Regions from separate parts of the Halobacillus sp. HZG1 genome, predicted to be linked through region 1. Evidence: riboswitches for the same ligand, from Rfam matches in the RefSeq annotation. Region 1 holds a riboswitch; the other holds the start of a gene.
What was found. Region 1 has a riboswitch for lysine ahead of dapA (4-hydroxy-tetrahydrodipicolinate synthase). Riboswitches for the same ligand answer to the same signal wherever they lie in the genome.
Positions count from the first base shown of each region.

Region 2: another riboswitch for lysine. It lies ahead of VKA52_RS02055 (Na+/H+ antiporter NhaC family protein); the one in region 1 lies ahead of dapA (4-hydroxy-tetrahydrodipicolinate synthase).

Region 1 covers NZ_JAYLVQ010000062.1:12,782-33,780, reverse strand. Annotated here, with positions in the region: gene VKA52_RS10895 (LppM family (lipo)protein) at 7-699, shown strand; gene VKA52_RS10890 (DASH family cryptochrome) at 715-2,175, opposite strand; gene VKA52_RS10885 (hypothetical protein) at 2,489-3,397, shown strand; gene VKA52_RS10880 (NUDIX hydrolase) at 3,472-4,092, opposite strand; gene VKA52_RS10875 (ABC transporter permease) at 4,154-6,097, opposite strand; gene VKA52_RS10870 (ABC transporter ATP-binding protein) at 6,087-6,848, opposite strand; gene VKA52_RS10865 (sensor histidine kinase) at 6,948-7,952, opposite strand; gene VKA52_RS10860 (response regulator transcription factor) at 7,949-8,632, opposite strand; gene VKA52_RS10855 (branched-chain amino acid aminotransferase) at 8,823-9,890, shown strand; gene VKA52_RS10850 (hypothetical protein) at 9,928-10,113, opposite strand; gene VKA52_RS10845 (sigma factor-like helix-turn-helix DNA-binding protein) at 10,275-10,931, shown strand; gene clpP (ATP-dependent Clp endopeptidase proteolytic subunit ClpP) at 10,947-11,528, shown strand; gene dapA (4-hydroxy-tetrahydrodipicolinate synthase) at 11,557-12,453, opposite strand; lysine riboswitch at 12,574-12,752, opposite strand; gene VKA52_RS10830 (hypothetical protein) at 13,645-14,067, shown strand; gene VKA52_RS10825 (MFS transporter) at 14,222-15,481, shown strand; gene VKA52_RS10820 (response regulator transcription factor) at 15,766-16,377, opposite strand; gene VKA52_RS10815 (sensor histidine kinase) at 16,380-17,510, opposite strand; gene VKA52_RS10810 (fatty acid desaturase) at 17,578-18,627, opposite strand; gene VKA52_RS10805 (universal stress protein) at 18,883-19,317, shown strand; gene VKA52_RS10800 (bacteriorhodopsin) at 19,453-20,151, opposite strand; gene VKA52_RS10795 (proline dehydrogenase) at 20,503-20,999, shown strand, end outside.
Region 2 covers NZ_JAYLVQ010000020.1:27,563-37,523, forward strand. Annotated here, with positions in the region: gene VKA52_RS02020 (DUF3055 domain-containing protein) at 145-411, shown strand; gene VKA52_RS02025 (cytosolic protein) at 469-756, shown strand; gene VKA52_RS02030 (YutD family protein) at 798-1,073, opposite strand; gene VKA52_RS02035 (YhcN/YlaJ family sporulation lipoprotein) at 1,209-1,838, shown strand; gene VKA52_RS02040 (M23 family metallopeptidase) at 1,917-2,855, shown strand; gene VKA52_RS02045 (methionine/alanine import family NSS transporter small subunit) at 2,887-2,988, opposite strand; gene VKA52_RS02050 (sodium-dependent transporter) at 2,990-4,516, opposite strand; gene VKA52_RS02055 (Na+/H+ antiporter NhaC family protein) at 4,844-6,400, opposite strand; lysine riboswitch at 6,536-6,719, opposite strand; gene yunB (sporulation protein YunB) at 6,774-7,544, opposite strand; gene VKA52_RS02065 (HD-GYP domain-containing protein) at 7,595-8,680, opposite strand; gene VKA52_RS02070 (bifunctional metallophosphatase/5'-nucleotidase) at 8,739-9,961, opposite strand, start outside.

The DNA.
Region 1 (20,999 bases):
TCCACCTTGAGGAAAACAGGACATGTTTTAGCCGTGATCCTTTTGCTCACTTTTCTAACGGCGTGCGTGGAAGGGGATCTGAAATTGAAGATCGATAAAGATGGAAGCGGCGAACATACGATTACGGCAGGCGTCGAAGAAGAAACGTTGAGTCGCTTCGGAGACCGTGCTGAAAATATGATGGATTCCGTTACTGAGGAGCTTGAGTCAAAAGGTTACGAAGTGGAATCCTATAAGAAGAATGGCTTCACTGGTTTTCGGGCCAAAAAGCACTTTGAGGATGTACAGGAGATGGAAGTACTGCCTGTGTCCACTGGTATGAAAGAAGCAGGTGTTTCGCCTGCAATCGGCGATGTTCCTGTTGAAATGACGACAGAAGGCGGGATTTTCACTAAGACCTATAAAGTAGAGGCAGCGCTTGACCTGTCCAATTCAGGTGTCATCGGAGGCATGCAGTCACTCGTGGCCGATCAGTTGGATCTTACGTTCACCCTTGACCTTCCTATAAAACCGAAGTCACATAATGCGGATCGTGTGGATGGCGACGTTTTGCAATGGGACATCCGGGCAGCCGGAGAAACGAACATGATGGTGGAGATGGTTGTGCCGAATGTGAAAAATATCATCATTGCAGCGGTTGCAGCAATCATCGTCTTAGGTCTGGTCTTCTTTCTCATTCGAAAACAACGCCGCAAATAGAAAAAAACTCCCGGATTAACGGGAGTTTTTTTGTGCTTGGGCAAATTCTTGTTTTCTTTTTTTCATGGATTCGTACAAATCTACAACGGGCAGCGGATAGTCTTCTCCCAGAATAACTCCGTACTGTTCCTGTTCAATCATCCCCATCTCTCTAGGCTGATGGATCCATGGTGCTGAAAGCTCCCTTAATTCAGGCACCCAGTGGTGCAAATAGGAACCATCTGAATCGTAGTCGAGGGACTGCTTTTCTACATTGAACGCTCGGAAAGGCACAGCATCATTTCCTACTCCTGCGATATAAAGCCAGTTTCCGTAGTTGCTGGCAACATCATAATCCACCAGTTGCGATTCAAACCACGCCGCCCCGATGCGCCAATCCAATCCGAGATTTTTTGTGAAAAAGCTGGCGGCGTTCTGCCTTGCGCGGTTGGACATAAATCCTGTTTTCTTCAGTTCTCTCATAGCGGCGTCGACGAGTGGGTACCCAGTCGTGCCATCCATCCAGCGGACCAGAAGCTCTTGGTCGTCATGCCAGGGAATACGTGCTTTTTTAATCCCCGCAGCATGGAAAATTTGATCGCCATATTTACGGTGCACCAGATGAAAGTAATCACGCCATAACAGTTCAAAGTAAAGCATGTACGTGGACTCATTTTTTCCGTATTTCTTTTCATAGGTGCGAATCTGGTCAAGGACGACCTTTGGGGACAGACATCCGTTCGCAAGGTAGGGGGAAAATTTAGAGGAGTCATCTTCCCTCAGCATCCCATTCCTCGTCTTCTTGTAGACCCTCAGCCGGTCGGCATTGAAAATATAATGAAGCAGACGTTCTTTGGCTTTAGACGATCCTCCAGGGTAACGAGGAGGCCGGTCCAACTCCCCTAAACCAAGCTCCCGCAAAGTAGGAATCTCCCCTTCAGGAAAATCCGAAGGCAAAGTTACACCACGCACAGATGCCGGTATGGATATTTCTGTAAGACCTGGTACACCACTTTTTTCTAAAACCTTACGAAATTGTGAAAAGGTGTCTGGGAGTTCGCTGGTGTTAAAGGGCAGGTCTTTTGGTGGATAGAGGTTATGGCCGTGGTCAACGGTAAAGGTGGTATGCGGAAGTCGTTCACGGACTTCTCGCTCAACGGAAATTTCTTCACTGCCGATCTCTTCATGGAGGAACACCTGTTGTATATTGAAACTCTTTGATATGGATGTGAAAACTTCTTCAGGAGCGCCATGCCTCACGAGGAGGGGCACACCTAATTGAATTAAGTTCCGCCGCAAGTCTGCCACACTTTCCCTGATGAATTGAGCACGGTGTCTACCGGTTTTCGGAAATCCATAGGGAAGCTTTCGGTATAAGGTTTGATCAAATACGTAAACAGCGAGAACCGGAAGTCCTTGGGCAGAGGCGCGTAACAATGGGCGGTGGTCGTGCACGCGTAAATCGTTACGGAACCAGACGATGACGCAGGATTCCATTCAATCGCCTCCTTTTTTGTCTAGTGTACCCCCTCTGTGATGGAGCGATAAACTTATAATCGGCTCCAACAACCGCCAAATGTACGCCATGTGGAAACGAATAACATAGAGTGACACCTTCCCTTAGTGGTCCCTTTCTCATTGAGAATTTTGAAAAGTTTGTAAAAGATTAAGTTATCGCTTTCCTTTATTCGACAATAACATTATAGTAAAAATAGATAAGAGCAGCGTAGACGAAGCTTTTCCAGAATCCTGTCACATCCCCGGCGTCTACATTGAGAACCCGCAGCAAAACAGTCATGGAGGGTACACAATGTTCAAGTGGTTGAAGAAAAAGAAGAAGAAATCGATGACCATGATGACAGTATTGTCTCTTTTCATCTTAGGGGCTTGTACTGTTGGACCAGGAGGGGTAGAGGCGAAAAGCTGGAAGCACGAGCTGAAGCAGGCGGAGGATTTGAAGTATTCAGAAGAGGTCACAAACGGCCTTTATAAACAGCTTCGTAAAAAGGCAGAAGGACCGCTTCCTTTTTCGGATGCTTTAGTTAAGATTCAATCATTGAGTAAAGTCGAGGCTATGGATTTATACTTAGATCGTAACAACAAAAAAGTGAGACCGAGTGAAATCCGTGCGATCGTCGATGGTGTGTTCGGCATTGACCTTGAAGCGGTTTCTGAACTGGGTGTTGGAAAACAGACAAGTACCTACTCTGATGACGTGCTTCAAAGAGTAAGAGAAGCGCTGGAGGAGCAAGTCAGTGACGAAGCGATCATTGATATGGCAAAGGTAGAGGTGATGGACTTATACTGGGAGACCTATAATGGGAGAATGACCGGAGAGGAGATGCGCACGATGATTAATGCCATTTTTGGAATTAATTTATCGGGCATATCGGGACTTGAAGGTACAGGAGTTGCTCTTTTCTCGAAAAATCAGTGGATTTCACGTTATGAGCATGATTTGTTTGTCGTCCATACAGGAGCAGATGATGTAGATGTTTGGATTTATCCGACAGATTATTATAAAAATCAGACAGGCATGGAGGAGATCCCTCAGGAATTGGAAACATCCCTGACCGCTTTAGGCTTTGGCTATAGTGAGGAGAAAGACGCGCTGTATTATGCGAACCCTAAAGGGGAGTCGGTACCTGACAACTTCAAAGGGAAGACCATGGGAACGGTTATAGGTTTCATTAAAATGAATGATGAAGATTTCCGGTAATGAAAAAGCTCTGCGTCATGACGCAGAGCTTTTTTTTACTGCCTGTTTTTCTGTAGATAAACAGGCTGAAGGATTTATTTTTTCAGAATATCCACGAAATGGGAAAGGATTCTTGCTGTCATCCCCCAAATCACTTTATCACCGTATATATAAAAGTATTCCTCAAGCTGACGCGTCCGCCAGTTGTATTCTTCTCCGCCGGGAATCAAATCGAATGGGAAATTCGCTTCCGGCTGTGCTTCGAAGTGGACGTAGTGAATGCGCGGCCCATTTTCCATGAAAAAGGAAAGCGGCACGGTAAACACTTCACGGACTTCATCAGGGTTACGGACAAGGTCACCTTCGCTCACATTCAAATATCCTGCAAATGTGTAGACGATCATACCGAAAGGTGAAATCAGGTAGTCGAGCGGATGGACTTCTGTGAACTGCCCTGATTTCACGCCTAATTCTTCTTCCGTTTCACGGATTGCCGCTTCTTCTGCAGAAGGGTCCTCGGGGTCAATTTTTCCACCTGGAAAACAAATCTCCCCCGGTTGTCTTCTCAGCTGATGGGAACGCACTTCGAATACGACATGAAGCTCATTGTTTTTTTCGATAATTGGTAAAAGGACAGCGAACTTACGGAACTGTTCGTGTCCAAGAACAGAGGGCTTGTGTTTTTTCACTGTCTCAAAAATGGTTTTTGCGTCCATAGTTTTCACCTCGTCTTTTTACTATACCAGAACATTCTTCGGAATAGAAAAGAGGCACTCATCAGAGCGCCTCTTTAATGATTTTTTTGTAATAAAGCACAGACAGCATTCCGAAAATGGAATAGAAAGCGGTGTAAAGCCCCATGACAATCAGCATCGGTGTCCATAATTCGGTCCCGAAAAAGAACCAGCCCGACTTGACGGCAAAGTAGCTGTGCAAGAGTCCAATCAATAAAGGGATACCGAAGTTAAATAACTGTTTCCCTTGAATTCCTCGTAAAAGGTCGCCACGGGTAAATCCGAGTTTTCTTAAAATCGTATAGCTGCCCTTTTCGTCTTCGCCTTCATCCATCTGTTTGAAGTAAAGCACACAACCGGATGTAATCAGGAAGGTGAGCCCGAGGAAGCCGACGATGAACATGACGAGCCCCATGTTTTGTTTCTGCGACATCGCACTATGCCACTGAGAGCCATTTTCTCTTCCTTCATCCAGCCCCATATCAGCAAATATTTCGTAAGCCTCTTCTTGTTTACTGGAATCTTCGAGGTTCACTCCTGTATAGAGCGTGGATTTTGTCTGGATTTCAGGGTTGTAGTTCTGACTCAGCTCTTCAAATAATGCCTCATCAACGACTCCGATTGGAAGGCCGCCTGCAACGTAATAGGAAGAGAGCAAGTATTCTTCTTCGAGCCCTCGATATTCCAGTTCGCGCCAGTTTCCGTCCAATAAGATTTGTACATTTCCTTCATCATGAAGAGAGATAAAGGACTGCATCAAATCCGTGTAACCGGTGAGTTTCATTTCCCCTTCATCGAGTTCGATTCCGTCTGTATGGACTTCACTGATGACGGAGAAGGTCGTCTGTTCGGTGTTGAAGTTCAACTCTTCCAAATTTGCATCGAGGATGTCTTTGACGTTGAATTCTGCTTCGTATACGGGAATTGGTTTTTCTGTGTAGGCAATCCCTTCTCCTTCCAGACGGTCCATAAAGGCATCCGCCTTTTCAGGTTCAATGATGGAAAAATCATCCGGCACGGTCGTCTCAGCCAGTTTCTCTGCCGAATAGTAGGAGATATACATAAGCGAAAGTAAACTGATTGCTAGTGCGGACACCGTCGTAATTACTGTGAGCAAAAAGGCGTTTGACTTCATCCGGAACATGACGGACGACAAGGACAGGACTTCGTTGATGTTCAAGTAGCCGTTTTTATTTTTTCGTATCAAATTGGAGACGAAGCGGACCGATCCTTTATACAAAAAATACGTTCCTATGATGACGGACCCTAGAATATAAAGCATCGCCAGGTAAAATCCGTTGATCGTTGTAATGCTTCCCTCGAACAGCTGGGAGGATAGATAATACCCGGATGCAATCAACCCGATGCCGAGTATGCCCATTAGATGTTCCCAGACCGACAGCTTTTTCACTTTTCCTTGTGCGCTTGAAGTTACACGGAAAAGAGAAAGGATCGATTGTCTGTGAATGAACAGATAGTTCGTCGCCATGATGACGAGATAGATTCCGGCAAAAACGATCAGCGTCTGGAAAAAGGCCTGGGTGGAAAAATTGAGCTCAGCGATTTCATTCACACCGACGACACGAAAGAAACTCATCAGGATCAATTTGGATATGGCAAAACCGATAAAAATCCCGACGGCCAGCGATCCGAAATATATGATCAAGTTCTCGATGCCTAAAATACGGGCGATGCGGTTTTTCGTCATGCCGATCAGCTGGAACAAGCCGATTTCCTGACTTCTTCGTTTAATGAACAACGCATTGGCATACAGTAGAAAGATAGCCACGATCGCAATCAGCAGAATAGAGGCGACTCTGACTGCCGCTTCACCTTTGACCGATCCATCCTGACTCATGGAGGGGTCATACTGTAAGGTGACGAATGAAAAGTACAACGCGACACTGAATATGAGTGCAAATACATAGAGATAATAGTTTTTCAGGTTCTTTTTCAAGTTGCGGAAAATCAGTTGATTAATGGTCATATTGAACACCGCCGAGGACGCCCTGGGTCTTCATAATGTCCTTCAGGAACGTCTGTCTCGTCTGGTCGCCTTTATTGAGCTGCGTATAGATCTGTCCGTCTCTGATAAAAATGACACGGCTGCTGTAGCTGGCGGCGACAGGGTCGTGGGTGACCATCGCGATCGTTGCTTGACGCTTCACATTCATTTCACTCAGTTTATCTAAAAGGTCGGAGGCCGACTTGGAATCGAGTGCTCCCGTCGGCTCATCAGCGAAGATGATGCTTGGTTCATGGATGAAGGCCCGTGCAGCCGAGGTCCGCTGCTTCTGCCCACCTGAGATTTCATTCGGGTATTTATTCTGGATGTCTTCAATGCCCAGTTCCTTCGCTACCGCCTCAAATTTCGCCTGCGCCTCCTTTTTGGACACTTTGGAAATCGATAGAGGCAGAAGGATGTTCTCTTTGACCGTAAGAGTATCCAACAGATTGTACTCTTGAAAAATAAAGCCGAGATGATGTTTTCGGAATTCAGCGAGTTTCTTATCCTTTTGCCCTGTGATCTCCTGTCCATCTATGGAAATTGTTCCGTGACTGACGCGGTCAATGGAGGATAAAACGTTAAGGAGCGTTGTTTTCCCTGATCCCGATGCGCCCATGATCGTGACGAACTCCCCGCGTTGGATGGAAAGATCAATACCCTCCAAGACATGTTGTTTCATAAATTTGTTTCCGTAACTTTTATGAATCTTTCGTGCGACTAGTAAACTCATTTCGTTACCCCCTTCATGCTATGACTTTATTGTAGAACCACTCGAAATTTTTTTCCTTCGATTCATCTAACAAAATGACGGAAGCATGTGACAGTTTTGTCACATGCTTCTGAGCTTCGTAAATTCATTCGGTTCCGGGAACAGGAGGATGAATGTTGTTCCTCTTCCGAGTTCGGATTGCACATCAATGTCGATCTTCAACGCTTTCCTGATCTGGTCCGTCAGATAGAGCCCCATACCAGTCGCCGCTTGATCCTGGTGGGCTGTCGTTGAAGTGAACCCTTTTTCAAAGATGCGTGAGAGATCCCTCGGATCGATACCGCGCCCCTCATCCTGAATGATAAGCTTCACGCGCCCGACTTCTTCTGTACTTGAGATGGTAATTTCCGATTCCTCGCTGTATTTAATCGCATTCGTCATCAGTTGTCTGCATATGAATGCGAGCCATTTCGCATCCGTCAGCACCGTTTCCGCTTGAAGATCAATTTCAAAGCCGATCCCTTTTTGCATACACCATGACCGGAGCGATTTAATTTCATTAAACAACAGTGGTTCAAGCTCCACTTCTTCAATATAAAGGTCGTTTTCGATAAAAGGGATCCGTTTCTGATGCAGCTGCTGATCAAGGAGCAGGTGGATACGCATCCATTCAAAAGTCAGCTGGGACTTCAGTTTGAAATCGTCGATGCGATCGATGATCAACCGCATCGCCGTCATCGGTGTTTTCACTTCATGGATCCATGATAAAAGCTCGTCCTTTTCCTGTTCGAGTAAACTCTGGTTACGGGATGATTCCTGCTTCAACTGTTCCATTTGATCACGTACATTTGTCTCGATGACCGCTTCGAAAGGGCTATCAGCTTCAGGGAATGTCGTCAAATCGAGGTCATTGTCCCGCTCCTCGATTTCAGTATAAAATCGAGTTTCTTTACGGTAGCGGATGAAAAGGAAAAGAACGACCAGAAGTCCTGATAACAATATGTAGTAGAGCATGGAAGAGAGCGGTACGGTCTGATCAACGAACGCAACGAACAGGGCGAGCAGTTGAAGGGTGACGATGAGAAGAATCCAGCTGATTCGTTCGATCAGGAATTTTCGGATCATGAATCATCCCTCGCCACATACCCTTGGCCGACCTTCGTCTCAATGGCATCACCAAGACCGAGATCTGCAAGCTTTTTACGCAGGCGATTGACGTTGACAGTAAGCGTGTTGTCACTGACAAATCGTTCGTCTTCCCACAAACGCTGGATGATTTCTTCACGGCTGACAATTTTGCTTTTTTTCTCAATCAGCTGTTTTAAGATGAGCATTTCATTTTTTGTGAGGTCAACCGTGCCGCCATCATTCGAGATGCGGTTCCGTTCATAATCTATGGTGGCACCAAGCCACGTTTTCAATTCATTCTGATCGGTGTTGTAGTTATAAACCCGACGTAGAATCGCCTGTATTTTTGCGACCAGCACATCAAAGTGGAACGGCTTTTGTATGAAGTCGTCCGCACCCAGGTTCATCGACATCACCATGTCTGTCGGGTGATCCCTGGAAGAAAGGAAGATGATGGGGACGTTGGAATGTTCCCGGATCATCCGGCACCAGTGGAAACCGTCAAACTTCGGGAGCTGAATGTCGATGATGACAAGATGGGGATCTACATGCGTAAATACATCCATCACCCGGCTGAAATCAGGGATACCATGAACATCATAGGACCACTGAGACAAACGCTCGACCATTTCATGAAAAAGCGTATGGTCATCTTCAATTAACAGCAATTTGAACAATAGGGACACCACCTTTCCGTATTTTACCTTTTCATAGTATAGCAAAAGATGAGTGGTCCGCGCATTTTACTACAAGAAAGCGGCAGTGTGGTAAAAAATTTTTGATCATTCCGTCAAAGGCCCTTTAAAAAAGAAGAGGATGGGCGTAGAATGGATACTAATATTCGAAGACCACCAAAGAAAAGGAGTCATGAAAATGTCATTGAACATCGTCGAAGCAACCCATAAAAAAACCAAACCAGAAAGTGAAAAGATTCCTTTTGGACGAACCTTCACGGATCATATGTTTGTGATGGATTATGAAGAGGATAAAGGATGGCATGAACCACGAATCGTACCTTATGAACCGCTAACGCTCGATCCTGCAGCTATGATCTTCCATTATGGACAGACCGTTTTTGAAGGATTGAAAGCCTACCGCACGGATGATAACCGCGTGCTTCTTTTCCGGCCTGAAAAAAACTTTGAGCGCTTGAATTTATCCAGTGACCGTTTGAGCATCCCACCGGTCGATGAAGAAGAAGTGCTCGGTTACTTGAAAGAATTGGTTCAGCTCGAAAAAGACTGGGTCCCTTCTTTTGAAGGAACGTCGTTGTACATACGACCATTTATTATTGCGACAGAACCAAGCCTTGCCGTGGCTCCGTCCAAATCATATAAACTGATGGTGATCTTATCACCGGTCGGGCCGTATTTCTCAGGTGGCATCAAACCGGTAACGATCAACGTGGAAGACAAATTCACACGTGCGGTCAAAGGCGGTACCGGTATGGCGAAAACTGCCGGCAACTATTCTTCTGGCTATCAGGCTCAAGCGAAAGCCGTAGAGGAAGGAAACAACGATGTCCTTTGGCTTGATGGGGTGGAAAAACGCTACATCGAAGAAGTCGGAAGTATGAATATCTTTTTCAAAATTGATGGAGAAATCGTGACTCCAGCATTGAGTGGAAGCATTCTTCAGGGAATTACGCGTACGTCAATTCTTGAGCTTTTACGAAAATGGGAAATTCCTGTAACCGAACGCAGGATTTCCATTGATGAACTGTATCAGGCCTATGAAGATGGGAAACTTGAGGAAGCATTCGGAACAGGTACCGCAGCCGTCATTTCGCCGGTCGGGGAGTTGAATTGGCTCGGTAAGAAGATGGTCATCAACAACCATGAAATCGGTGCCCTCTCGCAGGAGCTTTATGATACCATCACAGGGATTCAGCGGGGAAGAAAAGAAGATCGTTATGGTTGGACAGTGGAAGTATAAAAGGGAAGCCTCAGGTTTGTTAATACCTGAGGCTTTTTTAATGGTCATTTGTCTCTTGATTCAGGAAAGTGATCAGGGACATTAAGATGAAGTAGAGAAGGAAAACGATCGCAAGGCTCACAAACCAACCGAATGCTTCATGTAGAAAAGGACTAAGCATGATGACAGCGAGAAGAAAAAGGAAGCGGGCCATGTCTTTTTTCTGATTCTTCCGAGTGGACACATTATCCCTCCTTTTTCCAACCTTTAACCCAAAATGGATAACCTTAACCTTTTTTAACCAAAGGTGTTTAGATGAGCACAGTAGAATAAAAGTAGAAGTACCCATATCTTTTTCATGGATTTTTCCGTTATAGCTGTGAGAGGTCGAAAGGAGTGTGAAAAGTGGAACTGGATACGAGTCAACTCAATTGGAAGCTCTGGCTTGAGGATATCGAGGAGAACTATGAGAAATTATTACGCTATTGTCATTTCTTAACGGGCGATGGATGGGACGGAAAAGATCTTGCCCAGGAGTCGGTGGCAAGGGCGTATGAGCATTATGATGCGGATGATATACAACCAGCCCTTCTTAAGAAAATCGCCTACCATGTCTGGGTAGATCAAAAGCGCAAGGAAAAAATGGTACCCTTGGTGAAAAGCGCATCGGCTGATTGTGTAATAAAAGAAGAAACTGTCGATGAAACATTGGTTCAGCTTCTGTTAGAGAAATTAACGGTGAAGCAGATGCTTACCTTTATTTTGAAGGTAGCTTTTCATTATAAGATTTCTGAAATAGCAGAACTGCTCCAAATGAAAGAAACAGGGGTGAAGGCATTATTGAAGCGCTCGCGTGACAATCTGAGCAGGTGTGCAGAGGTGGAAAGGCTTCAAATCATGCGTACCCGCTCAGAGGACGATCTTCTTTACCAAACCTTGGTTAGAACGCTAACCATACAGGATCCAGCTGTATTGATTGAAAAGATCCCCATCCTCCTTAAACCAGCTTCCAGAAATCAGCTTCCAGCATCACCTTTAAACGATCTCTCCTTAGCAGCATAAAAGGAGGAAAATCTGATGAATACGATTCCTTATGTCATTGAACAGACGAGCAGAGGAGAGAGGTCCTACGACATCTACTCCCGGCTTTTGAAAGACCGAATCGTTATGGTAAGTGAAGAAATCAATGACCACATGGCCAACAGCATTGTCGCCCAGCTTTTATACCTGGCAGCGGATGACCCGGAAAAAGATATTTCCTTGTATATCAACAGCCCCGGTGGGTCGACGACTGCAGGGTTTTCTATCCTGGATACGATGCAGTATATCCAGCCGAATGTACGAACGACCTGTACCGGAATAGCGGCTTCTTTTGGGGCGATGCTTTTGGTGGCAGGGACAAAAGGAAAGCGGTATGCTCTGCCGAATAGTGAAATCATGATTCACCAGCCGCTTGGAGGAGCACGCGGCCAGGCAGCTGATATAGAGATTTCCGCGAAAAGAATCATTAAATTAAGGCAGCATATCAATGAAATCATCGCCGAACGCACGGGGCAGCCTGTAGAAAAGGTGGCAGAAGATACCGATCGTGATTATTTTATGAGTGCGGAAGAAGCGAAGGAATACGGGATCATCGATGAGATTGTCCACAAAAAATGAAAAAACCGCCCATGATGGGCGGTTTTTCTTATGAAGCCTTTACCGCTTCTTTTGGTTGTACTTTTTCAAGTTCACCGAGTACATGCTTTTGTTCTTCTTCTGTAAGCGGCAGGAGCGGAAGACGGACCCCGCCGACCTCTACACCTTTAGCATTCAGCGCTGCTTTCACAGGGGACGGGCTTGGGGCAGAAAAGATGGCATGCATGACAGGTACAAGCTTTTGGTGAAAGCGGGCGGCATAAGCAAAGTCACCTTCGCGAAAACTTTGGATCATCTGCTGCATTTCATTTCCAATCACATGGGAGGAGACGGATACGATTCCTGTACCTCCGATAGAGATGAATGGAAGTGTATTGGAGTCCTCCCCACTGTAAACGGCAAAATCATCGGATGTTTCACGAATAATTGCCGTTGCTGCATCAAGGTCACCGCTAGCTTCCTTAATCGCCACAATATTTTTGATTTGAGATAAGCGAATGACGGTATCCGGCTCCATATTGATGACGCTTCTTCCTGGAATGTTGTAGAGCATCACCGGAAGTGATGTGGATCTTGCAATTGTAGAGAAGTGCTGGTAAAGACCTTCCTGAGTTGGCTTGTTGTAATAAGGGGTCACGAGCATGACAGCGTCGACGCCGATTTCCTCGGCTTTTTCAGTTAAATGGATGGACGCTCTCGTGTTATTGGATCCGGTCCCTGCAATGACAGGAACTCTTCCGTCAACCACTTTGACAACGAACTTGAAGAGACTCACTTTCTCTTCTGTCGTTAATGTCGGTGATTCACCGGTTGTACCTGCAATGACAAGGCCGTCCGAACCATTTTCGATCAAGTGGTTGACTAACGTCCGGGTTGCATCAAAATCAATGTTCTCTTCTCTGTCAAATGGGGTCACCATTGCTGTTAATACCTGGCCGAAATTCATAACCTCACACCTTTGTTTAGAATTTTGAATACGTTCGAGGTTGTGAGGGCTAGGGCAGTCAAAATAAAAACGGCAGCAACGAGGGCTTCGTTGCTGCCGTAGAAACTTTTAACCGTTCCTGCGTAAGATAGCCCTCCATATAGTTTCCTATATGACAGTTCTGTACTTGTTCAGCAGCAGAACCAGCATCAGGGATATGAGATCCCTTTCGCTTCGGCAATTTCCCCTTTCCACCTTCATCACAGGAGCTCATTCTCCTCCGACAAGTGTACTCATGTCATTGCACCTCTATCCTTACTTCAAAATCATTTGAAATAAGAAAATATTTAGTTAGTTAAAAGACTATCAAAAAAGTATCCATCTTACAAGTGGTAAGACAAGGGAACAAACGATTCGACAAAATTTTTGAGGTTCTTATCCTAATCTATATAGCAGGATTGTGGAAGACTCAGTTTCGAGACTATCTAGGGTTCGTTGCCCGGGTTGAGCGTCAGGGGTGGCTGGGAAGCTACTCGCTTGTGGCGAGCTTCCTCGGGCTACGCCCTGCGGGATCTCGCCGATCTCCTTTCTCACACGGGAGTCTCGCAGCTTCCCAACCACGCCATACAATAACGGTGAGAAACGGCCCCCTTTGCCTGGTATGAGTGTCTTTCACAAATCCTGAATCTATAATGATAAAGCGCTCTGTAACAGGCTTTATCATTATAGATGCGCTTGAAGAATCCATGTTGCTTCACTTTCCTGGAAGTGGTTTCGAGATACTTATATGGCAAAGGGGCGGAGGGGAATGGCGAGACTCCTACCTTAAGTGTGCAGGCGCCTGGATCAGCGGCGTATGGACTGGACTGAGCTGTCGGGGATAAAGGAAACACGAAGAACGAAGTGATTCGATGTTGACTTATCGTACAGAAGCGAGGGAAGTCTCACTAGCCGCTAGGCGCCGGAACCGGATATCTACGAGGAAAAAATGCTTGGTGAGATTCCACAGGACGCAGTCCGAGGAGGCTCACCGCACTCCCGCGGAAAGCGAGCTATTCCCCGAAGCCCCTATCTACCCAAAAAAAGTCTCGAAGCTGAGTCTTCAACTAAAGGGAGCGTTTCTTCATTAAGGAGAAATGGTGAGGATAGGCACGATTTGTGGGTTGGGTTCTTAATATAGGGTGTATGATTTTTTTAGAAAGGGCGGATCAAATGAATCAATATCCAAGTAATTATAGTTTCGGAGATCAGAACCGGGTCGTGTTCGGTGGGGGTGGGATGTTTAACCCGGGTGCTGGAGGAGGTTTTGGAGGAATGCTTCCCCCAGGCATGTGGGGTGGTGGAACGGGCGGACAGTGGCAGCAGCCGTTTCCGTGGGGAGGTTCAGGTGGTGGAGGCTGGCAACCGCAGCCGTCTTCTCCTGGGCAGTGGGTAGGTCCTGGTGGTCTGCCTCCTGGATACAACGGAGGTTTCCAACCCGGAGGTTCGTGGGGAGGAGCGTTTCCACCATCAGGCCAAAGCCAGCACGATCTGTACCGAACATGCATCAACAATTGTGCCGCACAGTTTGGATCCAATGACCAAGCGTATTTTAATTGTATTAATCGCTGCCGTAGTCAATACATGGGTGGCTGATATCCAAGAGGTTTGCAAAGGCAAACCTCTTTTTACATAGACGGGGAGAATTTCAGCCTCGAGGCGGATGAAGACTCATTCCCGGGCACATCGCTGAAGCTATGAACCTTTTATATAATAAAATCAACCAATAACAAACGAAGGTGTGATTCAAATGACAGTTCATGAAATGGCGATGCAACAATCAGAAACAGAATCGAAAGAGATTCCATCCATATTTAAGAATCGAAACTTTTTGCTGCTCTGGGGAGCGGCACTTTTATCAAGCTTCGGTATTTCCTTTTTCCTTTTTTCGCAGAGCTGGTATGTCGTAAACGTATTAGGTTTAGAGGCTTCGCTTGGCATTCTATATATTGCTGTCAGTATTCCACGGGTAGTATTTATGATTATCAGTGGAACGGTGGCGGATCGCTTTGATAAGACGAAAATCATGTTTTTGTCAGATTTCATCCGTGGTCTGCTCCTGATTGGTCTTGTCGTCTGGTTTATGTTTGGAGGGATTACGTTATGGACGTTTGTGACGTTCGCCTTTTTCTTCGGCATTCTGGATGCTTTCTTCTGGGCAGCAGAAAGTGCTGTCATTCCTTCGATCATTCATAAAGATAACTTGACGAGAGGCAATTCCATTATTCAAATGACCAACCAGACCTCCTTCATCCTTGCTCCTATGCTTGCCGGAGTCATCATTGCCTTTGGAAACTATGAAATTGTGTTTGCGACAACAGCGGTCATGCTCATCGTGGCGAGTGCTCTCATTTTCTTTATGCGTGTACCAAGACTGAAAGGAGAGTCGGAGGAACAAAAAAGGTTTTGGGATGACTTTAAGGAAGGTTTGCTATACGTGAAAAATTCCCGTGTGATTTCACTTGTCGTTCTGACGACAATTTTTATGAATCTATTCTTAGTCGGTCCTTTGACAATGGGGCTTCCGTTATTTGTGAAGACCATTTTAGAAGGGACAGCCATGGATTTCAGCTTTCTTGAAGCAGGTTTGGCCGTGGGGATGCTGCTTGGTTCGATCGTGGTGGGTGTGTTGAATGTGAAAAAGAACCGAGGGAAAATTGGTATTTTGTCTCTAGTCATAGCGGGAACGGCGTTTACAGGACTCAGCTTCACAACGGAACTTTGGATGAGTATTCTTTGTCTCGGAATCTTCGGGTTCGCCTTATCGGGTTCCAATATTCCATTCGTTGCTGCGATTCAGAGTTTAATTGAAGAGAAGATGCTTGGGAGGGTAATGGGGCTCATTTCGCTTGCTTCTATGGGACTCATCCCTGTCAGTTATGCCATAACATCAGGGGTTTTAGCTTTCGGCATTTCCATCCATCATATTATGGCGGTCGGTGCAATCTTAGTAACTTTGTATTCTGTGTTTATTTTCTTTAAATTTAAAGAGCTGAGAGACATCCAATAAAAAACCAGGAGCTAAGAAGGTTTCAGGTTCCTCTTTCGAGATAAGAACCGGCTGAAGACCTATAAAACTTTGCTGACCTATTAAACGAACAAGTCCGCCGTTTCAAGCTTCAAATATAGAAACCTCACCTAAGCGGCGAGGTTTTTTCACGTTCCTATGGAATGCAATTGTAGGCAGGTGGACGTGTTAGTGTGTGCGTGTGGGTAAGTTTCTTGGAACGAACAGTCTAAGGGGAGGGAGTTGTCCTCCAAGGTATCACCTTCTAGAGAGAGTTCCTGAAACAATCAACGGCGGGATTTTTTGTACCAGCCTTTTTCTTTAAACCTTGATATAGCTTCGATACGGTTGCTGACTTCTAATTTCTCCAAAATGACAGAAACGTAGTTACGCACGGTTCCAGGGGTGATGAACAACTCCTGTGAGATGTCTTTAGTGTTTTTTCCATCTGCCATCAGTTGGATGACTTCACGCTCACGTTCTGTTAAGGGATTTTGCTGGGTAAACGCCAGGTCGACGAGTTCTGGATCAAAGATACGTTGTCCATTGGTAATTTTACGAATGGCTGTGGCAAGCTCTTCACTAGGGCTGTCTTTTAGCAAGTATCCACTGACACCGGCGCGACGAGCGCGGTCGAAGTAGCCAGGGCGGGCGAATGTTGTTAAAATGATCACTTTGCACGGCTCTTCATATAATTCTTCAGCAGCATCCAGTCCATCCTTCACCGGCATTTCAATATCCATAATGCACACATCCGGTTTTAATTTTCTTACTAGCTCACAGGCTTCTTCACCGTTTTGAGCCTGACCCACAACCTCCATGCCGTCTTCTAAATCAAGAAGTGCTCCAAGGGCCCCAAGAAGCATGCGCTGGTCTTCGGCAATCACAATCCGGATCATGCTTATCCCTCCTTTTCTTTGTTTTTGATGACGTTAGGAACGTGGAACTGTAGTTTCGTTCCATTTCTCGATTCAATTTCAAGCTTTCCGTTCACAAATTCGAGGCGTTCGCGCATGCCTTGTAATCCATTGCCACGAAAGGGCTCCAGCGAGGCGGGGAGGCCTTTTCCATTATCTTCAATACTGATGAGTATTTCAGTTGGGGACTGTTCTATAGTGACAAGGCAGGTCGTTGCTTTGCTGTGTTTTACAATATTTGTCGCAGCTTCCTTCAAGCACATGCTGAGTACATTTTCCACGAGCAGGGGAGTGTTGGTGACGTTTGGGTCTCCTTCAAACTGAAAGTGCATTTCTGCCGCTTCGATAATCTGCTGGACGCGGACGATTTCATCTTCGAGCTTCGTCCCTTTCATATTCGATACCATCTCCCTGACTTCCTTCAAAGCTGTCCTGGCTGTGTTGCGGATATCTTCCACTTCTTTATTAGCCTTTTCCGGTTGGGCCGTCATTAACTTGCGGGCGAGGTCACTTTTTAAACCAATCATCGAAAGCTTTTGTCCAAGTGTATCGTGGAGGTCTCTCGCAATTCTTTCGCGCTCTTCAATGACCATGAGTTGCGAAATTCGTTCATTTGCATCTTCCAATTCCCCTTCGAGTTTTTGTTGCTGGTTCCGGTATCGGACAGTAAATGGAAGGAGAATAACCCCGATCACGGTCACGATAATGAAAGGAAGGTTCGGGAAAAGAGAATCAATTTGGTAAATGAATGTCGTTGTAATCGCAATCAGTGTAGACGTCAAATGGACGATATATAAAGATAAAAAACCGCCCAGATGTTTGATGTTTCCAATGAAATAGGCGATGAAGAGAGCGAAATAGATGTACCCGAACAGAGCCGTCATGACGATACTGATGGCCATCTCCACACTTACCCATAAATAGACGAATCGGCTGTTGGATATGAATGACAACCGGTAGGCAAGGAAGAAGATCAGCGTCATCAGAATGCCGAACAGCATTTCGTACATGGATGAAGAACGGAAAATAAAGAAAAAGGGCAGGAGACAAAAAATAATCCAGACGTATATGCTCAGCCCTGTATTTTTCGGGATAATTTGATACCAGTTCTGCATGCGGGTGCACCTCCTTTTTCTTAGCATAAAGGAAAAGCCCATTCGAGGGAATGGACTTTCAACTTCTTTATTCATCCTGTAAGCTTGGCTGCCTTTGGTCTAGCATGGCTAGGCGCTTCTTTTTTAGGAGTGGTTTCACTTCCTTGAAGGATACGAATGTTTTATTTTCTGTGTCATATAGTCGGAATCGGATGGATTCAAAGCTGGTAGCCAGCGTTATCGTTGTTGCATGTTTTAAAGGAGGTGTCTTTTCGTGTGCTTCTTCCAATGCATAGTTCGGGACCCTCGGAGCTAGATGGTGCACGTGGTGGAAGCCGATATTGCCGGATACCCACTGAAGCACTTTAGGAAGCTTGTAATAGGAGCTGCCATCGACGGCTGCTTTTACAAAATCCCATTCTGACTCGTCTTCGAAGTAAGAATCTTCGAATTGGTGCTGTACATAAAACAACCAGATGCCCAGTACGCCTGAAACATAAAGGACCGGGATTTGAATGATTAAGAAAGCTTCCCAGCCAATCGCAAAAATAATCATGCTGTACAGGGCGACTACAGCAGCGTTGGTCACATACGTATTCATGCGTTCTTTCTTTTTGGCGCCTTTTCGATTGAAACGATTGGAGACAAGGAACAAGTATAGTGGTCCAATACCAAACATGACAATGGGGTTACGGTAAAGGCGGTAGGCGAGTCTTTCTTTCCACGATGCTTTAATATACTCGTCCACGGTCATGACCCAGATGTCACCCGTGCCGCGTTTATCTAAGTTCCCGCTTGTTGCATGGTGAATCGAATGGCTTCGTTTCCACTTATCAAAAGGAAACAACGTAAGAATGCCTGTGATCGTTCCTATGATGCGGTTGGCCTTTTGGCTTTTCAAGAACGACTGATGCGTACAGTCGTGGAAGATGATGAAAAGACGAATGACAAATCCACCAGCAATCATAGCGACAGGAACGGCAAGCCATACAGAGACGGACAGGCTTGCATAGGCCAATACCCACAATAAAACGAATGGAATGACTGTATTGATCAACTGGCGGATGCCTGCTTTAGTATCAGGTTTCGCAAAGGCTGAAACGCTTTTCTTCAGCTCTCGTTGTTTATCCTTGTTCATAATAACGACTCCTTCATATTTCTTCATGTTACTTATGATAGGAAAAACCTCTTCATTTTATAAGACATAAACGTCAGGACATTTATATGACACTTGTCATGGGTGTTTGTCTTTTCTTGGGAGGTGAGTGGTTGAGGGTTATGAATAATTTTGTTGGTCCCTGCTCATCAATTGCTGAGATTACCATTAAGATAACGCTTACAATGTGATATAATGGAAGTGAACATTGATACTCTATCATTGGAGGGTTACCCTATGACCAAACGAATTCTCGTTGCGTACGATGGGAGTGACATGAGTAGAGAAGCGGTGTGGGAAGCAAGGAACCAGGCGTGTGAAACTCCCAATAGGGAAATTCATATCGTAGCTGTTGTAAAACCTACAGGACCAGCAACAAACGCTGCAGTCTCTCATAGTATCGGAGACGAAATGGCAGAGAATTTTGCTTCAGAAATGGATGCCCTGAAGGAAGAAATGGCTACATCTGAAGTAGGTGTTGTCACAGAGGTCATCATTAGTGAGGTACAAGAAAACCCTGGAATTAGTATCTGTAAATATGCGGATGAGAAAGCGGTAGACTTGATCATTGTCGGTAACCGTGGACTTGGGAAAGTGAAAAAAATGCTATTGGGTAGCGTGAGCAATAACGTTGTACAGCATGCCACCTGCCCTGTATTAGTCATGAAATAGAAAAAAGAAAGCCCGAAGGAGTTCCTTCGGGCTTTCTTTTTTTTATGGTCGTAGTATTTTTGGATGGTATCGCGAGTTCTTCCATAATCTGGATGGCCCGGTCATACAAATATTTCCAATCACCCCATGTATGAATCACTCATCCACGCCAGGAAGGTTGAGACGCCTGAGCCCTCCCACGTCGAGAAGACTGAATCCCACTTTGGATAAGATGGGAAGGATGATGAATGCCGTAATTTCTGTGGCCTGCTGTGTCCATCCGACTCCAGAGGGGCCTATGATCCAGGCTGTCGGATAACAAACCCAAAATGCAGTTAAGTAAGCGGCGGTCCGCTGGTAATGTTTCTTGAGCTCCACTCCACCTTTAATGGCAATCTTCCTTAACGGATACCAGATAATATAAAGGATAATGACTAGGGCGACTACACCGAGAACATACCAAATGTATTTAATGGTCTCAGAGGAGAAGTCGGCGATCAAGCCCGTCAGAATCATAAATACATCAGCCGCTATCAAAGCTGCAATCAAGGCTTTGTCTTTCTTCTTTTCATAAAACATGGCGGTCAAAGCAAGTGCAAGCAAAAGGAGTGGCGTTGTTACCACCCAGTCCAGGTAACGGGCAAAGTAAACAGTTTTATCCGGCTGTTCAAGCAATCCTTGTCCTAAAGCAATCGATAAGTAAGCGGCCCCCGACCATGATGGAATAATGATCGCTATTACGTACTCATATTTCGGTACACCGCGTGGATTCCTGCTTAAATATAAAAATGTCAAAGCACCTGCCAACATTACGAACGTATAGATCCAATGCAGAGAAACAATATAATCACTCATCGTGTCACCTCAACCTTCAATCTCATTCCCTCTCATTCTAGTCAAAAGAACAGATAGCTAGACATTTACAAATTCTGGTGTACCAGGTCTTACATAAATACCCATAAAAACCCATAAAAACCAAATTGAAAGGAAGGTGTGTTCCCGTCGGCGGTCTTTCATAAACGAAGTTTGGCCGCTTTTGTGTTTAAACTATAAAACTGGAGCCTTATCTTTGTGTTTGCTACACGTTGCTGAATGTAAGCGCTATTCGTTACAATTTTCTTAACAGTTCAAACATTATTACTTCCATTCCACCTAACGAGCCCACTTGGTGAATCAATAGGAGAATGATGAAAGGGTGTGGTGATCTTGGAAGCCATCAGTAAGAACTTTTTCTTATACCTTTCCAACAATAAGTTGTTAGATCGCTTTGCTAAGCGCTTTGGCAGTAAATTTGGGGCTGACAAGATAGTAGGGGGAGAAACGTTCTCCCAGGCAATTCCATTAATACAGCAATTGAACCATGAGGGTTTGGTCGTTACGGTTGACCATTTAGGAGAGTTTGTAGACTGTGAGGAAGAATCCAGAGACCGCGCGGGTGAATGCATCCGTTGTATTCAACAGATTGCGAGCAACCAGCTGCAGTCGGAGGTATCTCTTAAACTAACATCGCTTGGACTGGACATCAGTCGCGAGTTGGTTATGGAAAATATGGAACTTATTATGAAGGAAGCCCAGAAGCATGACATAACGGTCACCATTGATATGGAAGACTCGTCACGTTGCGGGGCTACCCTGGATATTTACCAGGAATTGAAAAAGGACTACCCGAACCTGGGTACGGTCGTGCAGTCTTATCTATATCG
Region 2 (9,961 bases), on a different contig from region 1:
ACCTTTTCCATTCATGATACCATAAAAGACGAATTCTCATGTTTCCTGATTTTCAGTTGTCTTATTTCCTAGAAATCGGGCATACTAATGCTAAAGTTTTTCGCAGCGGAATAGAAAATACAACGAACGGGAGATGATCACACCATGGCACAACGTCCGCTTCTTGAAGACGTCACCCAAAATACAAGCACTCGATTTGTTTCATTTACAGCAGGTAGTCACCGCTTTGAACTTGCACTCATGAAGGCTGATTATTTTCAAAACCAAACGATGGTCATCAATTTACCAAAAAATCGACAAGCTTTACTTGATCATGAAAATATCAACGAAATTGGTCATCTGGAACATATGTTTCAACTTAGTGCAATGGAAGCAGAAGAATTAAGGAATTACCTTCCTGATCTTCTTTGAGAAAGGGCATAAAAAAACCTCCTTCGACAAAAAATAATCAGGAAGGAGGTTTTTAATATGGGTAAAGAAAAACGTAAGTATTCGGATTTTGCCAATGTCGAAGCCCAGCGTAATTACTTGACTCCCGAACAACTTCCTGAAGGGCCTTACGGAGCACCTAGAAACAAATATGAGCCTGTTACGAATGATAAAAGTGCACCATGGACAGAAGAGCAGCGTTATTACAGCGCTTTTAACTATGAAAACAAGGGGTTACACCAGGATCTCCCTCGTCAAGAGGACGGTGCTCACCCTACGCATGATGAACCAGGCGAAAATGTAAAGCCCTCTGAAGAAACTCATTAAAAACGTAAAAAAACGGCGTGCGATCATTTGCGCGCCGTTTCTTATTGACGAATTCTTTTCAGTACAAAATAGGAACATCCGAAATTGCAGTATTCATACAAATAATCTTCCAGCGTACTGATTTTGGTATCAAACGTGGCTTTGGAATTTTGGTCATCATAAAATCCTTTTAAACGTAATTGACCATAACCCCAATCTCCAACGATAAAATCATATTTATTCAGGATATCACTAAATCGACTTTCCACCTCTTCTTGTTGAAAGCCTTCCTGATAGTCCTCCAGGATATCATATGTTTTCCCAGCCAGCTCAATCATTTGTATCACCTCTATCCATATTCAGTGTATCACATTTTTTCACATCTTAGGAAATACAACAAATGCAAAAAGTATGTTTCCTGCAAAACTGCTCAATCTAATATTAATAAACAGTATCATTAAGGAGGAACTATATTGAAACAAATCTGGAGAGTATTCACCCTTCTAGCTCTGGTTACACTCATGGTGGCCGGATGTCAGGAAACAAAGGAAGAACAAGCGAAAAATATGATGGATGATGACACATTGAATGGCAATGCCATGGATGGATATAACGAAAGTCCGAAAGATGGGCAAGTCGGTTATGTACGCTTTAACAAGGATCAATTAAATCAGGATACGGAAGAGCATCGTGAAATCAAAGTCAACCGTGAAGAAATGGCCGATATGATTTCCAGGATGATCCTACGGTATGATCAATTCGATGATGTAGCTACAGTAGTTACGGATAATGAGGTTCTCGTTGCCTACAAAAAAACAGATGACATAGATCGAGAGTTAGCTGCGGATATGGTCCAGAAGACAGCGTATTCTTTAGTCCCAAGCTTCTACCATGTGTATGTATCTGACAACCCCGCTTCCTTTGGAGATATCCAGAGTTTAAGTAATTCCACGGTGTATGATCAAGGGTATAACGATACCATCGACAGTATTATTAAAAAAATGAAGAAGTCACCACAAGGAAAAGTCGATGAATCCAATCCTAATCAACCGGATGTTGGGCCCAATATGAATACAGAAGAAGAAACAGGAATGGAAAACTGACCTCACCCCTATTTTTCCATTCATAACAAAAGCATGCCTGCCTCATGCTAAAGATATCAAAACATTGAAGGTGAGTTTATGAAATACATCGGTTCAATGATCGTATGTCTTAGTATGTGCGTACTTTTCTCTGTCGGGTTCATACATGCAGATGAAGAGAGCGATGCGCGAATGGCATTATATAAGAAAACCTCAGCCATCACCGATATTCCCTGGGAGTATCTGGCTGCTATCGATCAATATGAGAGACAAGTTCACGACGACCCTAAAGATGGCCGTGTCACTGCAATTGAAGCGGATCCGATGTTTTGGACCGGTTCAGCTGGAGAAATGCCCTCAACATTTTTCCCTGACGGTTGGGGATTAGATGGAAATGGCGATCAAAAGGTTCAGTTGGAAAATGATGAAGATGTTTTATATTCAATAGGCACATACATGAAGTCCTATGGTACGACAAAGGATGACATTAAAATTGCCTTGTGGAATTATTACAAGAGAGACCTTACCGTACAAACCATTATGAACACAGCGAGAGTATTTAAGAAATTTGAAACCGTTAACCTTACCAACCGCGACTTTCCGCTCCCCCTTCAGGCGAATTACAGTTATAGAAGTACATGGGGAGACGCCCGGGGTTTTGGAGGAAGACGGGTCCATGAAGGCACGGACATTTTCGCTAACTATGGCGTTCCTGTTAAATCTACAACATACGGTGTTGTAGAAATGAAAGGCTGGAACAAGTTCGGTGGCTGGCGGATTGGAATTCGGGATATTTATAACATTTACCACTATTACGCCCATTTACACAGTTTCTCAGAAGATATAAAAGTGGGTGACATCGTACAGCCTGGTGATGTGATTGGTTCGGTCGGGGCTTCTGGGTATGGACCTCCAGGTACATCCGGAAAGTTTCCTCCCCACCTTCATTACGGCATGTATCAAGATAATGGAAAAAATGAATGGTCCTTTGATCCTTACCCATTCCTTAGGAAGTGGGAAAGGATGAAAAAAAATTAAAAGCGCCGCACATTATTGTGCGACGCTTTTCCTATGATTTTGATTTTTTGACGGCATTCGTAATACTGGCAGCCAGGCCACCCCATATAACGACTATCCCGATAACCATCATTGTTACTGCACCAGCTGACATATTAGCTTACCTCCTTCTTAACTTCTTCAACGGCTTTGGAATCCCAGCGTTTCAATGTCATCAAGAAGCCGGCTACAATGGCAAACGCAGCTACAAACCAGCCCCCGAATAAAATGAAACCATCTGTATACCCTTCATAGTTCCCTGTTGCTGTATCAAATTGTTTAAGAAGGTTCGTCTTAAATAGATCGAACATCATAAAACCAAGCACGATCGGCGTGATCACACCAAGACAAATCTTCCACCATCCTCCAAGATGGATATCAGAAATACCGTTAGCATGAGCCTGGAAATCATTAAGATTGCGTAAGAACCATGCTATGACAAGGACTTCTACAAGTCCGACAAATGCTACACCGAACTGGTTAATGAAGTAATCAGCCGCATCTAGGAGATAAAGTCCACCCTGCGTTGCGAAAAGCAGGGAAATGACGGCAGCAAGTCCTCCACCCAGCCCTACAGCAGCTTTCCTTGAAATACCAAATTTCTCACTCAAGGCAGCTACATAAGTTTCTGAAATGGAAATTAACGACGATAGTCCGGCTAAAACTAATGATGCAAAGAATAAGAAACCAAATAATCCATTCAATGCTGGAAACTCATTTATGATTTGTGGGAATACGACAAACGCAAGCCCCACTCCACCACTAACTACTTCATTCACTGGTACACCGCTTTGAGAAGCCATGAATCCTAAAGCCCCGAAAACACCGATACCAGCAAGTAATTCGAAACTTGAGTTACCAAATCCAGCGATAAAAGCATTGTTCGTTAAGTCCGACTTCTTCGGTAGGTAGCTGGAGTACGTAATCATAATGGCAAAGGCAATGGATAAACTGAAGAAAATTTGCCCATAAGCGGCTACCCAGACAGAACTATCGGTAATAGCACTAAAGTCTGGAGCAAAGAACGTTTGCAGACCTTCAGCCGCACCCGGAAGAGTAATCGCCCGGATAACAATAATCATGAAAAGGACAATCAATGTCGGGATAAAGATTTTATTGGCTGCTTCAATCCCTTTCTTGACTCCTTTGAAAAGGACACCTAGTGTAATCAACCAAACGATGAGAAGCGGAATAAGGACACCAGGTACAAGGCTTCCTGTCTGACCAGGATCTACGGATAATTGCAAATAATCACTAAACAAAAAGCCTTCTGTGTCATCGCCCCATGAAAGATTGAATGCGAAGATACTGTATGAAATTGCCCAGGCAATAATGACAGCATAATATGTCGAAATAACAAATGATACAAGTACAGCCCACCAGCCCAGCCATTCTGTCTTACGATTCATTCTGAAGAATGAAAGTGGCGCTGAACCTCTGAATTTATGGCCGATGGTGAATTCCATAACAAGTAGCGGAATACCCGCTGTTAATAGAGCAAATAAATAAGGAATAAAAAATGCCCCACCACCATTTTCATAAGCTACTGCCGGGAAACGCCAGATGTTACCTAAACCTATGGCTGAACCGACGGCTGCCAGGATGAAACCAGCTCGTGTTCCCCATTGTGCACGATTTTCCATGCGAAAGACCTCCCTGAGTTAAACATCTTTAAAAGATGTTTTTCAATTTTTATTTTTCTGATTATTCTGCTTTAAATTATAACGAGCAACACACAGCTTGTCAAAATAATTTTTTAATTTTCAGAAATTGGAAGGTGTGTGAAAAGGCTTAAGCAAAATGAACTACCATATTATTCCTTTGAGGCATCTTCAAACAACGGGTAGGCGCGACAGCCATATTCACTATGTCTTTTTTGAGACTTTGGTTAAGTGAATCGGCTCAAAATAAAAAGAGAGCAGAAACGGTGACCGTTCCCTGCTCTCCAATTAAAACAACTTTTTTTATTATTACTCCGTTGGTTGACCATGATTAAACTTGTGAATGATGAAAGCTGCAACTGTAACTATAATTAGCGTGAGCAACAGCGGAAGCCAAACTCCACCGGACAGTCCTAAAATGACATAACCTATGGAAGCAGCTCCTGCAGCAATAAGGGCATAAGGTAGCTGTGTGAGTACATGAGCGATGTGGTTCGATCCTGCCCCAGTTGAGGAAAGAATCGTCGTATCGGATATCGGTGAACAGTGGTCACCAAACACAGATCCCGCAAGTACTGCTGACAGTGCCGGAAGAATCAGTGTAGGATCGGATACTGCTGCAATTTCCCCTGCAATTGGAAGCATAATGCCAAATGTTCCCCAGGATGTTCCTGTAGATAATGCCATGAAACCGGACAGTAAGAAAATAATCAAAGGCAGATAAGCAAGATTTATATCTGCTTGAGTGAACTGCTGTGCTAAATATTCTCCGGTTTGCAGCTGGCCGATGATATCACCGATCATCCAGGCGAAAACCAAGATGTAAATCGCTGGTAACATTGCTTTCATGCCTTGACCAAACACTAAAGGGGTTCCTGATTTAGGCTTTGGTTGACTGATATACAGCACAAGAGCAACCAGAACAGAAACAACTCCACCTGTGAACAAGGAGATGTTCACATTTGTGTTGGCAAAGATAGAGAGAAGGTCCACATTGCCTTCCGTGTTACGCATTCCTGTGATAATCATTGTTAGCACAGTTCCGACAACGAGTGCTACAATCGGCCAGATTAGATGAGAGATCTTCCCATGGTTATGCTCTTTGAATTCGTCATTCAAATCACCAGGTACATCCCCTTTTTCAGGATTGTTCAATTCTCCCGTTTCCAAGGCCCGCTTTTCGTGTACTTTCATTGGACCAAAATCCAATCTTAAGTAAATCGTCAGGAATACGAGCAATAGTGCCGCGAACACATATAAATTTGCAGGAATCATAAGCACGAATGCTTCAAAAGCCTGGTATTGCGTAATTTCATTAGCAGCCAGAATACTGCCAATTGTTCCAATTATATAAGCTCCCCAACTGGAAATCGGTGATATGACAGTAATCGGAGCTGACGTGGAATCAATATAATAAGCCAATTTAGCCCGTGACACTTTATATCGATCCGTTACAGGGCGCGCCACTTGTCCTACGGCCAGTGCATTGAAATAATCATCAATAAAAATGATGATGCCAAGCACAGCAGGGACGAGTGTCGCTCCTTTTCTCGTACGAATACGCTCAACAGCCCAGCGGCCAAAAGCCCTGCTTCCCCCAGAGGCTGTCATGAAGGCGGTCGTAATTCCTAATAAGAATAGAAATGATAACAAATAAATATTTCCCATATTCAGTGCGCCTTCACTGACAAAGATGTTTGCGAAAATTGACCAGATTAACGACAATCCTCCGCCAATATCCATTTGTGTGATCAGGAATGCTCCTACGATGATGCCAATTCCTAAAGATAGGATGACTTTCCTTGTCAATAGGACAAGGATTAACATTAATACTGCTGGAATTAAAGAATAGATGGTTCCTTCCATAATCGTTCCCCTCCGTAAATCTTGATGTAACGGGATTGGAAGGCTACTGCGGATAAAAATGAGGAATAAAAAAAGACAATGATAGAAAATAACCTACCATTGCCTTTGTAAGTGGCAATTTGATTATCCTCCATTTCGATCAGTAGCGCCCCATGCACCCAAAAGCATGCATGACAGTGTATCTCTTGTTCAGATATACACCAGCGTCGTATAGCTTGACGAACTACAAGACACTTCGGCAAACATCCCCTTCCACCAATTATCGTCGCTTGTCTGGCTCCAATTGATTACTGATGGTGTTTGCACCTCTACCTCACCGATCTGATAAGGTCACGCATATTCAATTCTCAGTAATTCTAACAATTCCAAGCATTTATTGCAAGGGGTCCATCGGATAGGAAAATGATGGATCTCCTTCTCCTCCCATACCACCATAAAAATTAGGAACTTTACCAAGAATGGTAGCTTGATCAATGGGAATGTTATTGGTTACCACCGTTGTTTCTGTAGAAAACGGAATAACAATACGGACATTTACTTCAAAATGAATCGTCAATTCAAACAGTGCAGCGTTAATTCCGTACTCAGTCATCTTGATATCGACTTCAGATTGAACGTCTCCAATTACTCTAAGTTGAACAGGAACCTTCGGCCCGAGGTTTGCAAGTAAACTATTGTTTGTCGCTACCCCAATAGGGAGTTCGATGAGTGTCGCTGGCTGTTCCCCTAACTCTTCCTGTGTACGGTCAGGGTCAATATTTGGCTCCAGAGAAGTGTCCTCCATAGGAAGCTCGCCAAGCTCCATCCTCTTTAAAAAGTTCTGAACACGTATCGTCGTGTCACGCAGTGCACGGTTGACGACGACAGAGTTCCAACCCATATAAACGATGTTACCTTGGTTATCCTTTTCCATATTGACAAGGTCATTAAATTGTAGATCTTCTGCAATCGTTTTACTGACTGCTTCATTAATGGCATCCCTAGCCAGCTGTTGAGCTTTTGTTTCAGCAATTTCTACGAGAGCTGGTGTCACACCTCGGTTAATGAACCATAGACTTAACGCTGTGAAAAGGGCGAAAAACAGCAGACTAAGCACAATCCTTTTTCCGATCGTGGAACCAGTAGTCGCACTCTTTTTTGGCATAGAACAACCCTCCTCATCTATCTATATGAAAGAAAAGAAGGGTTTAAGCATCAACTTACCGAGGTCAAATGACAATTCGCTATCATAATATTTAATTCTTTAGACAAGTCGATGTCCCGCCCCCTTGTTCCATCTCTTTTAATTTCCCTTATTACCGGGCGATCACATAAGTATGGGTTCTGTTTTACAACGATCGCTTCACGTCCATCATCCAATTGAACAGATACTCCGTTGGGATAGACCGCAATACAATGTCTGAACGCCTCTACCATGTGTTGATCAAATAAAGAACCAGAGCCGGAGTACAAGATTTCCAAGCCCTCATGAGGGAGCATAGCCTCGCGATATACACGATTACTTGTTACAGCATCAAATACATCCACAATACCCAGAATCTTTCCGAACAGATGAATGTCGTCACTCCTGATTCCACGCGGATACCCTGACCCATCCAGCCTCTCATGATGTTGGTAAGCACAATGAGCAGCTAGCAGAGGAATGTTGGGTGATTGGCGCAGGATTTTGAACCCGTCATCTGTATGAGTTTGAATACGCCTGAATTCATCAACCGTCAATTTTCCTGGTTTAAAGAGTATCTCTCTTGGGACATTCATTTTCCCCACGTCATGGAGAATCGCCCCAAGTCCAAGTGCCTCCATCTTAGGAGGAGTGAGATGCAACTCTTTTCCAAGAGCAAGCGCGTACATTGTTACATTCAACGAATGGGTGAAGATATAATCATCGTGGGTGAAAACATCCGATAGCAAGGAAATGACTTCTCCATTATTGCGTAATTCTTTAATGAGAGAACGTACAACTTCTTGCAATTCGTTGCCTGTTTCCTCTAAAACATAACGGTGTTCAGATACGACAGAGTGATGGATATTTGAAAAAGATTGCTTAATGGAATGGATGGCCTTCATTCGTGTCTTTTCAGCGAGAGGCGAGTCAACAATAATATCTGATGTTCGTCCATCTTCAATATATACATAAGTAATGTCAAAGCTTCTTAACCGGTCAATCATCCTAGGTGTAAAAGCGACACCTTGTTGGAGAAGTGCTCGACCATTTTCATTGTAAATGGTTTTAGCTAAAACAGCACCTGGTACTAGGGAATTTGTAGCAACGACTCTCATAATAAGCTCCTAACGATCCATTATGTAAGAGAGCTACCTATAAAGGTAGCTCTCAGTGTTATGATTTAAGTGCTTCAGACAAAAGATCACGCAATAGTTCAGGCATAAAGTATTTTTTTGACTTAGCATAGGCGATTTCAGGAAAGAACCGGCCAAATGTAAATGTGTCCGCTGTAGCAAATTGATAGGTTCGCTCATAATCAATTGGTTCCCCTTCAAAGGTGACACGCTTTACATGTTCACCTCCATCATCATCTATCGCTATTTCTATGTCAATTCCCGCAAAAACCATCTTCCCGATTACTTCGCCCCTGAACCCAAAGCCTTTCAGCCTTATTTCTGTCAGTTCTTTCGTATGAGCCGCTCGAATCACTTCCAGAAGCTCATCCCCTTTCAATTCCACAAGGCAGGGATTCATCGGGTGGGGACAAATACGATGAATATCTTCATAAGTAATTTCTCCAGCAGATAAATGATCTAAAAGCACCCCCGCATTTAACATCGCTATATCCGCCGATGTCCATAAGCGTAATTGCTCAGTTAAGCGGTTCATAAGAGGGGTGTCCTGAAACCATGCAATGTGCAGCGGTTCACGGAGATATGCCACGGGAGTTCCCAGTTCATGAACGGCCTTAGAACGAATCTCTTTCACTTTCTTTGTTACTCCATCATCTTTTTTCAACTGCTCCGTTGGTATAGCATACGCCTCTTTCTTTTCCAGATGGCGAGTGTCGATGTTCCATTCCACAGAGACTTCACCGAGATGCGTCCCGTGTTTACCTGCTGCAGTCAACAAAGCGCCCTCAATATACTCCCCGTTCTTGAAAAGGTGGTGAGTGTGCCCGCCGATGATAATATCGATGTCCGAATAACGCCTCGCAATTTCTTCGTCTTCATTTATCCCAAGGTGTGATAATAAGATTATGATATCCGTTTGGTTTCTCAACTCTTCAATAATCCCATCCAAAATTTCAAAAGGAGAAAGCACATCCCATCCCAGCTGTCGGTAAAACGCTTGAAACGGGGCGGTCAAACCTAATACTCCGATTTTCGTCCCATATTTGGACTCCAGAATGTGATAGGGTTTTAACCAGGCAGGTGAAGAGGAGCTCTTACAATCCAAATTGGCACAAACGACACGAAAATTCGCATGATCGTATAAGGAATGAAGATCTTCACTTGCTAAAGTGATGCCCTCATTATTTCCGATCGTTGCCACATCATATCCAGCGTCATTCAACAGTTCAACATTGCCTTTTCCCATCAAACCTTCTGCAATAG